One region of the Selenomonas sp. oral taxon 920 genome, then DNA from elsewhere that is predicted to be linked to it. Evidence: riboswitches for the same ligand, from Rfam matches in the RefSeq annotation. Region 1 holds a riboswitch; each other region holds the start of a gene.
The links. Region 1 has a riboswitch for cobalamin ahead of BCS37_RS01395 (TonB-dependent receptor plug domain-containing protein). Riboswitches for the same ligand answer to the same signal wherever they lie in the genome.
Positions count from the first base shown of each region.

Region 2: it holds a riboswitch for cobalamin, as region 1 does, so the genes downstream of both, nikB (nickel ABC transporter permease) here and BCS37_RS01395 (TonB-dependent receptor plug domain-containing protein) in region 1, are expected to answer to the same signal.
Region 3: it holds a riboswitch for cobalamin, as region 1 does, so the genes downstream of both, BCS37_RS08030 (sirohydrochlorin cobaltochelatase) here and BCS37_RS01395 (TonB-dependent receptor plug domain-containing protein) in region 1, are expected to answer to the same signal.
Region 4: it holds a riboswitch for cobalamin, as region 1 does, so the genes downstream of both, BCS37_RS12360 (TonB-dependent receptor) here and BCS37_RS01395 (TonB-dependent receptor plug domain-containing protein) in region 1, are expected to answer to the same signal.

Region 1 is NZ_CP017042.1:315,934-319,049, forward strand. Features, by position in the region: gene BCS37_RS01395 (TonB-dependent receptor plug domain-containing protein) at 1-1,890, opposite strand, end outside; cobalamin riboswitch at 2,293-2,467, opposite strand; gene BCS37_RS01400 (hypothetical protein) at 2,646-3,116, shown strand, end outside.
Region 2 is NZ_CP017042.1:1,161,087-1,164,202, reverse strand. Features, by position in the region: gene BCS37_RS05430 (MATE family efflux transporter) at 1-705, shown strand, start outside; partial or broken gene BCS37_RS12235 (secretion protein HlyD) at 702-852, opposite strand; cobalamin riboswitch at 1,021-1,220, shown strand; gene nikB (nickel ABC transporter permease) at 1,369-2,313, shown strand; gene nikC (nickel transporter permease) at 2,310-3,116, shown strand, end outside.
Region 3 is NZ_CP017042.1:1,676,507-1,679,622, forward strand. Features, by position in the region: gene BCS37_RS08025 (Gfo/Idh/MocA family protein) at 1-644, opposite strand, end outside; gene BCS37_RS08030 (sirohydrochlorin cobaltochelatase) at 801-1,832, opposite strand; cobalamin riboswitch at 1,949-2,137, opposite strand; gene BCS37_RS08035 (vWA domain-containing protein) at 2,206-2,940, opposite strand.
Region 4 is NZ_CP017042.1:829,777-832,892, forward strand. Features, by position in the region: gene BCS37_RS03850 (uracil-DNA glycosylase) at 1-27, shown strand, start outside; gene msrB (peptide-methionine (R)-S-oxide reductase MsrB) at 57-1,187, shown strand; cobalamin riboswitch at 1,279-1,471, shown strand; gene BCS37_RS12360 (TonB-dependent receptor) at 1,640-2,101, shown strand; gene BCS37_RS03865 (ABC transporter substrate-binding protein) at 2,091-3,056, shown strand; gene BCS37_RS03870 (radical SAM/SPASM domain-containing protein) at 3,068-3,116, shown strand, end outside.

The DNA of each region.
Region 1 (3,116 bases):
CAGCTCAATGCCGTGTGCCTTACCGCGCATGTCGTTGAAGTAGGAGCTGTAGTTGAGCCCCGCGCGGTAGAGGTAGAGCATCCGCTGCGTGTCGCGCCAGAAATAGGTGAGCGTTGTTCGATTGTCCGAGCCAAGGAACTTGCCGTCCCATATGACACTGAGATCGAACTGCTTGCCGTATTCTGGCTGCGGAAATTTGGCGCCGCTCCCCTTATAGTCCATCGGTGCCGGCATGATGCCCGCGCCGTCGCCCGCGATCTCATACATGTTGAGCAGGCGGAAGTAGGTGCCGCCCGTCATGCGCATCGTAAAGTGGTCGTTGAACTCCTTCTTGAGTGCGAGCTGCCACGTCACCTTGGAATCGACCTGACTGTCCTTCGGATGAACCCAACGGTACGTTTTGAGAGGGTTAAAGCGTCCAAACTGACTGTAGCCAATGATCTGCGAGCGGTTGTAGCGGACGGCGGGCGTCAGCTGCCACGTCTTCTTTTTATCGAGCGTGATCGTATCCTGCAGCTGCACATTGAAGATGTTCTGATCGAACTGGTTGCGCATCTGCGCCCAGAGATTCCCAATGCCCGCCTGCACATCGTCGATGACCTCATCAAGTCCGTCGCCGTCGATATTCATGCGCTCATGCGAGTAGTTCATCTGGAAGTCGAGCATGTTGTTTTTGCTGAGCTCGTAGGTGCCGTCTATCTGCACATTGTATTTCTTCGAACGATAGCGGCTCCACTCCCTCATGGGAATCTTAATCATATAGCGCAGACCGTCGTGAATATTCTCGGCACGGTAATCCTTGCTCTGGCTTAGATAGTCAATCATCCAACCCCATTCATAGCGTTTCCCTATATAGCGTCGCTGTACGAGCAGCTCCGCTGCACTGATTTTTTGATGCCGCTTGTCGTATTTATAGAGATCGTATTTATCCACGAGAAGCCCCGGCTGAATCATATCGAAATAGCTTCGATAATCAACCCAGAGGCTGTCCGGCAGATGTCGATCGACAGTCTTGTATGTTCCCTTGATCATCCAGTCATCATTCTGCCATTTGACGAGAAGATCCGAATTGCTGTAGTCGTTGTATTTACGGCGGCGCTCGGGATCGTCGGCGGCTGTCACCAAGCGACCGCCGTTGTCTTCGAGCCACTGGATACAATCATCTACCATCTGCTGCCATGCGCCGGCGCCATTTGCAATATCATATGCGGCTCTCTCTGCCGGCGTCATAGCGAGATAACCTTGCAGTTCCACCCGTGTTTCCACAATCTGCCGCCCAATTCCGGTATTTGTATAGAACTGATCCGCCGCATAGCTGCGGTAGGGGAAATCGCCGTCACGCGACTCGTGATTGAATCCGAAAAGCAGACTGCCGCTGCCGACGGGTGCCGTAACCTCGACCGATGCTTTCTTCCCGCCGAATGAGCTCGGTCCGATCTCGGCAGACCCGTGCGCCTCTGCCGGTTTCTTTGTCACGACGTTGATGACTCCGCCGATGAACGTGCCCGCAAAACGTGCAGGGATATAGCCGCGGTAGACCTCGATGCGTTCGACGTTGCTGACGGGGATCGTCGAGATGTCGACCGCCGCATCGCCGCCGAGGTTTGTCAGCACACCGTCGACGAAGACTCCGACCTGCGCTGCTGTCGAGCCGCGTACGGTTACGGTCGTATACTGCCCCTTGCCCTGCACCTCACGCACATGCACGCCTGGCACCATTTTCAGAAAGTCCGGCAGGGTTTTCTGCTCGCCCTTGAACTCCTCAGGGCGGATGACGGTTACGGTGCCGGGAGAGAGGATCTCCTCCCACGCGGGACGCTTCGCCTCGACGGTGATGTCCGGCGTTGTGTATTCCAACGGCATATTCGTTCCCGTTGCCGGCATCTCCATTGGCGAAGCATCAGATGCGGCGTTGTCTTTGGCACCTGCCGCAGATGCCGAAGTATGTTCTGCGGCAGCGGCAGGATGACAGAACACACCTGCAAGCAGCATCCATAGAACACCCGCGAGGAGGTTCTTCTTTTTCTGTTTTTCCGACATGGGAAAGCCTCCGTTCTCTCCAATCGTCATATAAATTATGTTTTTGAAATATATAGATAATAAGTTATGGACGAACCGGTTCTTTCATGAAAAAAAGTCCGTCTGCGACCAGGATTGGTTTAGACGGACTTTTTTCATAAGAAAAGAAAACCCGGTGTACTAAATACAACCGGAGATGTCTTGTCATGAAGTATCGACAAAATCCCCTACCCATCGCTCGCAGGTACCGGCTTCTGAAATCCGCAAAAGCCGACGGTGATGTCGAAATAGGTAAGTATCCTGGCTTGGTGTCATCGTCTGCACACGCCTTCCCAGATTGCTCCAGTGACATTGTTGTGTGAAGACTCTACCTTACAGTGGCGGGACCGCTTCGGCTTATACCGAATTCCAGTTTAAGTCTCTCGACGCCTATTTCCTCTTATATTCAATTTTTATGTTTATATTAATACGACTTGTATAATTTTGTCAATAAGAGAATATAACTTATATTTTGTTAATATTAAGGAGTGATGGATTATGACGAGGTTGTTTCAATATAGTTGCGTGAAATGAATCTTCAATGATATAATGACAGCGTTTGTATTTGTGCGAAGGGAGGTGGGGCAATGCCCCTGGATGAATTTGCGTGGCGCGTGCGGCTCGCACGGCGGCGCAAGGCACACGCACGAAAATTCAAGATGGCGGCGGGGCTGATCACCCTGACGATTGCAGCGATTGCATGGTACCTCGGCTACTACATGCAGCGTCCCGAGTACGCACTCGCACAGGCGGCTGCTGCGGTGGAGCAGCATGATCTGGCGGCGTTCCAACGCCGCGTGAATATCGCGGCGGTTGCGGACGCGGGCTACGATGACCTCACTTATGTGCTCTTTTCGCGCGACACGAGACTGTCGGAGTCGGAGCGCAGCGCCTCCGGAAAATTTTATCAGCGCATCAAGGGGAGTGTTGCCGAGGGGCTGACGTACACGATCGAGAATGCCGTCCAAAATTCTGTATGGGCAGAGCCGGAGGGCGTAAATGCGCTCAAAGGCCGTCAGCTCGGCATCGACTTTGAGTATCTGATGGAGTGCAGCCAT
Region 2 (3,116 bases), 850 kb from region 1:
GCATGGGGGATCTTTGCACAGGGAAATTATCGTCTGACGCGCACCTATCTGCGTGAATTCCTCAGCGTATTCGGCGGTATCTTCAGTGAGCAGGGATTTGAACGCATCGGCATGGTCGTCTACACCCGCATGGTCGCGGAACTGGGGACGATTCCGTATGCCATCCATGCAATAGCAATGAACTTCTGTGATTTCTATTACAGCTTCTGCAATGGGATGGGAAAAGCAAGCACGGTTCTCGCCGGACACAACCGAGACAGCCATAAGCAGAATGAATGGCGCCGCTATCTCTGGACGGGGATGCGCTGGAGTTTGATTTTCTCCGTCATTGTATTCCTCATAACCTTCTTACTGCGCGAGGAAATCTTTGCCGTCTATGCGCGTGATGCAGCTCTCCTACCTCTTGGCAGCCTGATTATCGCATACGTCGCAGCGGTCAGTTTTCCAGAGGCGTACCAGATGGTCTGTGCCGGTATTCTGCGCGCAAGCGGAAAGACATCACAGGTAGCAGCCTATTCCTTTATCAGTATAACGGTACTGCGGCCGATTATCACCTATATTTTCCTCTATGAGTGCAATATGGGACTTGAGGGTGCATGGCTTTCACTAGCACTCGATCAGAGTATACGCGCCATCTGTGCAGCCATACTCCTGCGTAAGGTATATCATGAAAGAAATTCCACGCATGCATTGAATCTATGTTAAGGAAGCACTGATAAATTCAGCCGCGCCATCTTGGCGCATCTTTTTTGCCCGCACTGTGTCGACAAATCCTCCACATAGCCCTTGCTATGCGTCCGGTTTGTCTCCTTGTTCGGACGAAAAAATCTACGCCAATCTGACGGACTTCATTTTATCAGCGATTCCTTAAGAAAGAATCAAGATGAAATACAAGGGACTTTTTGACTATCCCAATACAATAATCTGAAATAAATGGCTTGACAAGCATATCTAATATGGATATACTACGTTTGAACTTATGTTGAAAACCAAATAAATGACGTTGCGAGTGTCGACGGATGAATATTGCTTTGTGCGCATTCCGTTGAGCGATGAGAGGAAAATGGGTGAAATTCCCATGCTGTCCCGCAGCCGTAAATAGGGAGTGTTCTTCCACAGGCGCAGAGCCTGTGCCTGTAAAGTCACTGGGATAATCCTGGGAAGGCGGAAGAATGCAGCGATCTATGAGCCGGAAAGCCTGCTCGCAATAAGATTCATTGATGGACTCACGAGAGATGGGAAGATGGATGTGCGATTTACAGCACTAGGGAGTGCCGTAAGATCGTTGTTTTTTGTGTGCATTCTTCCGCCTGTCTTAAAAGAGACAGGCGGTTTTATTTTCTACACGACAACAAAGGAGTTGGGGAGTTGAGTGCAAAAGCGATCCTGATGCGTCTGGGGCAGATGATCATTACCCTGCTGGGGGTCAGTTTTCTGACGTTCAGTCTGACATTCATTGCGCCGGGCGATCCTGTGGATGCGATTCTCGAAACCGGCGATACGATTGTATCACAAGAGACCATCGAGCGTACACGTCACGAGTTGGGGCTGGATCGACCGTTCCACGAACAGTATCTCAGTTGGCTGAACGGTGTGGTACACGGGGATATGGGGCGTTCCTACTCGGCAAAAATTCCGGTACAGGATAAACTCTTGCAGAATCTGCCGGGAACACTGTTGCTTGCGGGGACAGCGGTGGTGATGATGCTCTCGATCTCCATTCCGGCAGGAGTTATCTCAGCACTCTATCGTAATCGGTGGCCGGATCAAGTCATACGATTCTTCACCTTTCTCGGTGTCTCCATGCCGAGCTTCTGGGTGGGCCTTATTCTGCTCTATGTATTCGGTCTGAAGCTTGGACTTTTCCCGATTGCAGGCGGCGAGGTCAGCCTTGATCGTATGATTCTCCCTGCCTTTACACTTGCCATCCTGCTGTCATCGAAGTATACGCGTCAGGTGCGTACGGCGGTGCTTGAGGAGCTCGGGCAGGACTACGTCACGGGTCTCAAGGCACGCGGCATGTCGATGACACGCATCCTCATTCGTCACGTTCTGCCGAATGCCTTCCTGCCGCTCATCACACTGCTTGGGCTTTCCATTGGCTGGCTGCTCGGCGGGGTTGCCGTCATTGAGATTGTCTTTTCGTGGCCGGGCATCGGACGCGTTGCGGTGCGTGCGATCGAAGCACGCGACTATCCGCTCCTCCAGGGCTTTGTCCTCTGGATTGCAACACTCTATATGTTTGTGAACCTCATTGTTGATATATCCTATGCGTACCTTGATCCGAGACTCAGGAAGGGGGCGAAAGCATGACGCGGGATCAACTGCTGTTTCGTATCTATACAGGCATCATCCTGCTGATTGTGCTTGTCGCCATCTGTGCACCGCTGATCTCGTCATACGATCCATATGAGTCGCAGATTCAGAATTCTCTCCTGCCGCCATCCGCTGAGCATTACTTTGGCACAGATAAGCTCGGGCGCGATATCTTTACGCGTATTCTCTACGGTGCACGCATCTCGATTACGATGGCGCTCACAGTTGTCATCATCTCGTCAGGACTTGGCACATTGATCGGTGTGATCTCTGCCTATGTGGGCGGTAAGGTGGACAATGCCATCATGCGTCTGACCGACGTGTTCCTTGCATTTCCGGGCATCGTGCTTGCCATTGCGATTGCCGGCGTGCTCGGCGGGAGTGCAGTCAACGCAGTGCTCGCCGTTGTTATTGTAGGCTGGACAAAGTATGCACGTCTTGCACGCAGTATGACGTTGAAGGTTAAGCAGCAGGATTTCCTAGCTGCTGCAATTACAAATGGTACACGACCGCTTGCGATGATTCGTCGGCATATCCTGCCGAATATCATACCGATTATCATTGTGACCGCCGCACTCGACATCGGCGCACTCATGATGGAGCTTGCGGGGCTCTCCTTCCTCGGATTTGGCGCACAGCCGCCGACACCGGAGTGGGGGCTCATGCTGAATGAGGGGCGTCAGCTGATCCAGACGGCACCCTGGCTTATGATCTTCCCCGGACTGGCGATCGTATTCGTCGTCGCGGTATTTAATCTTTGGGGAGATAGTCTGCGGGATATTATGGACCCGCGCAAGGCA
Region 3 (3,116 bases), 1.0 Mb from region 1:
ACTCCCGAGGTATCAATCCCGTTGAAGCCGATATTCGCGGTGTAGGAGGCGGACTGCGGACGCCCGAAGAGCGCGACGATGAGCGCAAGGTTGTAGACATTCAGGTCATAAAGTGCCCCGCCCGAAAGCACAGGATCAAACGCCGGCGCCACGTCGCGCGCGAGATAGCGCTCGTAGCGGCTCGAGTACTGCGAGAAATTTGCCTGCACGAGGCGAATGAGTCCGAGCTGCGGGAGCGCGGACAAGATCCCGAGATAGTTTGGCAGGAAGAGCGGTGTCACTGCCTCGAACAGATAGCACCCTGCTGCACGCGCACGCGCGATCAGCTCCTCCGCCTCTGCGAGCGTCGAGGTAAAGGGTTTTTCCACGATGACGTGCCAGCCCGCCTCAATCGCCGCACGTGCATACGAGAAATGCGCGCTGTTCACAATGCCGAGGTAGACAACGTCCGCCTCATGTGCCGCAAGCATTGCCTCGTAGTCCGTCACCGTCTGCGGGACACCGAACTCACGCGCCAATGCCTCCGCTTTCTCCCGACTGTGCGGGCGCGCACAGATTGTTTTCACCTCGACATTTCCCACCTGACGCAGGGCAATGAGTGCCTCCCGCGCAATCATTCCCGTACCGACAATCGCTATCTTCATCGATCAGTTCTCCTTGTTATGCGGAATCCGCTGTCTCCACACGGCAAACATCGTACTCTATTATAACAGGGTACGCATACAAAGAAAAGGGGCTGCTGCGGAAGTGAAACACTTCCGCAGCAACCCCTTCACCGCAGTCTGCGTAAAACGCCGATCTTACTTCATGATTTTGAGATGATCTGCGTCTGCATCCTTGTTCCCCTGCAGAGCATCCCACGCATCATTCGCGCGCTCTACAAATGCAGCCCGAATATTCTTGTTCTCGCCGAGACCGTGCAGATAGGTATTCACCTTAAAGCCCTTGCTCTCAAGAATACTCTTGTGCGAATCCGAATCTTTGCCCGCCATATCGTTGTGTGCATGATCGCCCGCAACCATCATAATCGGCATGAGCGTTACTGTCTTGACATTCGCATTGTTGAGCTTCGGAACGACATCCTCGAGACTCGGCCACCCCTCAACCGTGTAGACGTAGACATTCTTATATCCGAGCGCATCGAGCTTCGCCTGAATCACGGAATAGTAAGCATTGGAAACGTGCGGTGTGCCGTGTGCCATGAGGAGGAGAGCCTCATCCTTGCCAAGCTTCGGGAACTGGCTGGAGACGGCCTTGATGAACTCCGCAACGTCATCCGACTGCTCTTCCTGCCCCTGCCAGTACATAAGCGATGTCCCGCAGGTCATCGTCTTGAACTGTTCTTTATACTCATTGAACACGGCCTTGACATAGGAGTACTCCATGCCCGGGATGACATCAAGCGAGACGAGAGCCACACGCGAGTAGCCGTCTGCCTTGAGTTGTGTCAGCGCCTCCTCGGGGGTCGGATACTTCTTTCCCTCATTCTTTTCGATACGGTCGATGATAATGTGGGAGGTGAATGCCGTCACAACCTTCACACCCGGATGGGCCGCCTGAATGTCACGCACGGTTGCCTCAATCGTCTTTTCACGCGTCTCCTTGAACGTCGTGCCGAAGCTCGCCACGACGATGGCATCCTTGTTCGTGTAGTTCCGCATCTGCGGATTATCATACTTCAGGACACCGATCTCAGACGCCTCCATGAGTGCCGGTGTTGCCGTCTTCACCTCGGGGTTCAGCTCATACGCGGCCTCCGCAGGGCTGTAGGAAAAGCCCAGAACAGCTGAGCAGGCAAGGGATGCGACCAGCATTTTCTTCCAATTCTTCATCCGAATTCCTCCCAAAAAATATAAATTAAAGGCTTTCCTGCAAGAGCAAGAAAGCCTCGTGAAATCATCTCCACGAATCCCCTTCCTGTCACTCGCAGGTATGTGCCTACGGCACACGGTGGATTGTCAGACAGGCAGTTCTCCTGGCTCGGTTCATCACTCCCCTGCGCCTTCCCGGAAGGTCTGTCTTCCAGTGGCTTCCTTGCAGGTTCGCTCCCCTCACAGTGGCGGGACCGCGCCGGCTCCCCCGGCTTCTCTATTAAGCATGTGCCATACAGCACTGCACCTGTCTCCCGTTCATTCAGTTATGCAACAATATGTCACAGCTATTAGAATACATCGTTATGTGTAAATTGTCAATCGGTGCACCGACTTATTTTGACGTGTCCTCTTCCACACGGGAACGCCAACGCCCCTTCTCTGCCGTCGAGGGCTCTGCTGTCTCTTCGACAAATGCGGAAACGGCATCATAGTTCGCGCGGACACCGGACTCCGTGTTCCGATAGGTCACGGCATTCGCCTTTTTCACGCCGATCGCATCCGCCTCCTCCACCGCGTCGATGTTCGCACCGAGGTAGACAAAGTCCCAGCCCGCCTTTTCCTGCTTGTCCGAAATCAGCTGTTTGACCTTCGGCTTAGTGAACTCCGTGCTCGCGTTCTCCATTCCATCCGTGATGATGACGAAGATCACCTTTGTTCCCTCGCGCTCCGAGACGCCCCTCTGCTCCATTCGCAGGATCGTCGCCCCCACGGCATCGAGCAGTGCCGTCGTACCGCCTACCTCGTACTCCTTCGCCATCAGTGGTTTTACGAAATGAATATCCTTGCGCTCGTAGAGCATATCCACCTCATCGTTAAAGAGAACCGTCGTCACACGCACGGGAACGGCGAGTGCTTTCTGTTTCTCGATCATGGCATTAAAGCCGCCAATCGTGTCGGACTCCAGCCCCGACATCGATCCACTCTTATCGAGGATCAGCACAAGCTCGATGCGCTCCGGCTTCTCGGCAGACAGCGGCATCTCCTTTGCCGTCTCCGCCGCGCCGACTGCTGCAAATGCCATGCACAGCAGACAGGCAAGGACAGCAGAATAAATTTTCTTCCACATAGTATGCGACCTCCTTTGCAGTTAGAACATTGAAACAACTTTCTCTGTCCACATCTTATCAGGTTCAAAAGATTATTTCAATCAGGCAAAGGTTAGATGCCAAAACGATATATTGCTGTCTTTGTTTACCTCACCTATTTCAAAAGCATCCACTTTTTCTTTAGTGTTTTCGCAAG
Region 4 (3,116 bases), 510 kb from region 1:
CCGCCGGCAAGTGAGATTGAGGCGTAGCTTTTAAAACGCATTCTAAGGAGAACTATATGAAAATAATGATATCACTGCGCAATATCTGTGTACTCGGACTGCTTGCTTGTCTCGGCGGCTGCGGCGCACCTGCCGAGACCTCGGCAGAGATGCCGCATGAAATCGTACAGCAGAATGTCCCTGTGCATGGACAGAAGGAAATCTATCTTGCAGGTGGCTGCTTCTGGGGGACGGAACTCTATGTCAGTCTGATCCACGGAGTTATTTCCGCAGAGAGCGGCTATGCGAACGGCCGCACATCGCACCCCTCATACCGTGAGGTATGCAGCGGGAGCGGTCATGCAGAGACGGTGCACATTGTCTACGATCCGCAGATTGTTTCTCTCGACGAGATACTGACGGCTTTTTACGATTCTATCGACCCGACAGCGATGGACCGGCAGGGCAATGACATCGGACGGCAGTATCGCTCCGGAATCTACTATGTGCCGAATGCGGACGGCAGTGAGAGTGCCGATGCGGCTGTGATCCGTGCCTCGCTCGATGCACTGCAGAAGAGGATCGGCAAGACGGTCGCCGTTGAGATGGGGCCGATTGTGAACTTCTATCGCGCGGAGGAGGATCATCAGAAATACCTTGAGAAGAATCCGAATGGATACTGCCATATCTCGCCTGCGCTCATTGCAAGAATGCGTGAAAAGTACGAGGCGGCAGAACGTGCAGAGGTGTCAAACGTGACACGCACTTACGAAAAACCATCGGATGCCGAACTCAAGGCGCGCCTGACGGGGATGCAGTACGCTGTCACGCAGGAGAAGGCGACGGAGCCGCCCTTCCGCAACGAGTACGATCACGAATTCCGCGAAGGCATCTACTGTGATATCACGACGGGTGAACCGCTTTTCATCTCCGCAGATAAGTATGATTCAGGATGCGGCTGGCCGGCGTTCTCGCGCCCGATCGACAGCGCTCTGATTGCCGAGCATGAGGATCGCTCGCACGGCATGGTGCGTACCGAGGTTACGGCGGCGAACAGCGGCGCGCATCTTGGGCACGTCTTTAACGATGGTCCTGCTGCAGCAGGGGGACTGCGTTACTGCATCAACAGTGCCTCCCTCCGCTTTATCCCGAAAGAGGATATGGAACGCGAGGGCTATGGGGACTATCTCTATCTGTTGGAGAAATAGTGTCATAGGAAAAGAATGGATAATTAAAGAATTATTCACTCTTTTCTTGACATGGCTTTGAATCAATGTTATCTTTACGATACGTGAAAAATTCATAGAGATTGGATTGGGTATCGTAAGATTTAATAGAGAATCCGGTATATGCCGGAGCGGTCACGCCACTGTAACAGGGAGTGATTCTGCACGCTGAACATTCAGCAGTCACTGGAGATGATATGTTTCTGGGAAGACGCAGAAGAGCGATGAACTGGAGCCAGGAGAACTGCCCAATCGACAATCACCGTTTGACCTGCGAGTGATGGGGATGGAGATTCAGACCGTTCTATTGTGTGTAAATTAAGCCCTTTTCTGCTTTAGCAGGAGGGGCTTTTTACTTGCCCTTATGCCTTAAGGTATTCCAAAATATGAACATGGTGCATGGAGAGCACGAAAGAGAAAGGTGATACAGGATTATGACAAAAGAGAAGAAGTGGACACTGGCGGTACTTGCGGCATTTGCCGGAGCGAGCTTTGTCGGGACGGCGTACGCTGCGGAGCAGGCGTCTACGGAACAAACGGAGACGCACGCGTTGAGTGATACCGTTGTAACGGCACAGCGACGTGAGAAGCGCGATCTCGATACGCCTGCAACGACGACGATCATCACAGCGAAGGAAATCGAGAAGGCAGGCTATCGCAACGTATTCGAGGCAATCGACCAGCAGATCGGCTCAACGAGTACATCGTACGGCGAAGCGGAGCAGGACATTCCGGACAAGCTCCAGCTCAATATGAATGTGATCTATACGGCGGGTAAAGATGACGTAGTGTCACTCGGCATTTACAACCTGCTGAACCGTGAAAACTACTCCAACCGCTACGGCAATCTCGACCTCGGGCGCAATTTCCGCCTGACCTATACGCATGCGTTCTAATGTGCAGCTCTGTGCATTTCTTCTGCTTCTCTCTCTCGCCGGCATGATTGCCGGCTGTGCGGGGGAGCGGAAGAATGCGTCAGAGCAATCTGTGTTTTATCGAGGGACGGATGATATGGGCATGGAGGTTGTCCTGCACGAGAAGCCGCAGCGCGTCGTCTCGCTTGGTCTTGCGACGGATGAGATTCTTCTTGCCATTGCGCCGCCCGAGCAGATTGCTGCACTTACCTCGTATTCGGATGACCCCGGACTATCCGCCATGACCGAGGAGGCAAAGGCGGTCTCGGTCAAACTCAAGGACAAGAGCCCCGAGCGCGTGCTCGCACTGCATCCCGACCTCGTCCTCACAACGGACGGCGTATCAAAGGAGGAGGTGGAGAGTCTGCGCGACCTCGGGCTGACGGTCTATGCTTCACGGACACCGAAGCGCATCGAGGGAGTTTTTACCCGCATCGAGGAGATCGGCAGGCTGACTGGGCAGGAGGAGAACGCCGCTGCACTAATTGCTGAAAAGCGTGCCCGTCTCGCCGATGTCGAGCGCCGCGTCGGGGACATCCCTGAGGCGGAGCGGCCGATCATTGTGGCTTTTGCGTTCAGCGGCGTATTCGGGCAGAAGGACGGCCTCTTTGACGATATGTGCCGCCATGCGTCTCTGCGCAACGGCGCCGCGCTCGTCGGACTGACGGCGGATACGCCCGTCTCGATGGAGCAGATTGTTGCGCTCGATCCGGATGTATTCCTCCTGCCGACATGGAGTGCGGAGGGGGAAAAGACGGAGGACTTTCGCCAAAAGCTCCGCAATGATCCTCTGTTCATGCATGTCAAGGCGGTGCGGGAGAATCATTTCTACACCGTGCCCGATACCTATCGTTACAGCGCGGGGCAGAACGCGATTGAGTGCGTCTATGAACTCGCACGTGCGGTCTACCCCGAGCGCTTTGCAGATGTGAAGTAAAGGAGACTGTGATGCCGCTGCGGATGTTGGTGCTGAGTCTCACGGGAGACTGCAATCTTG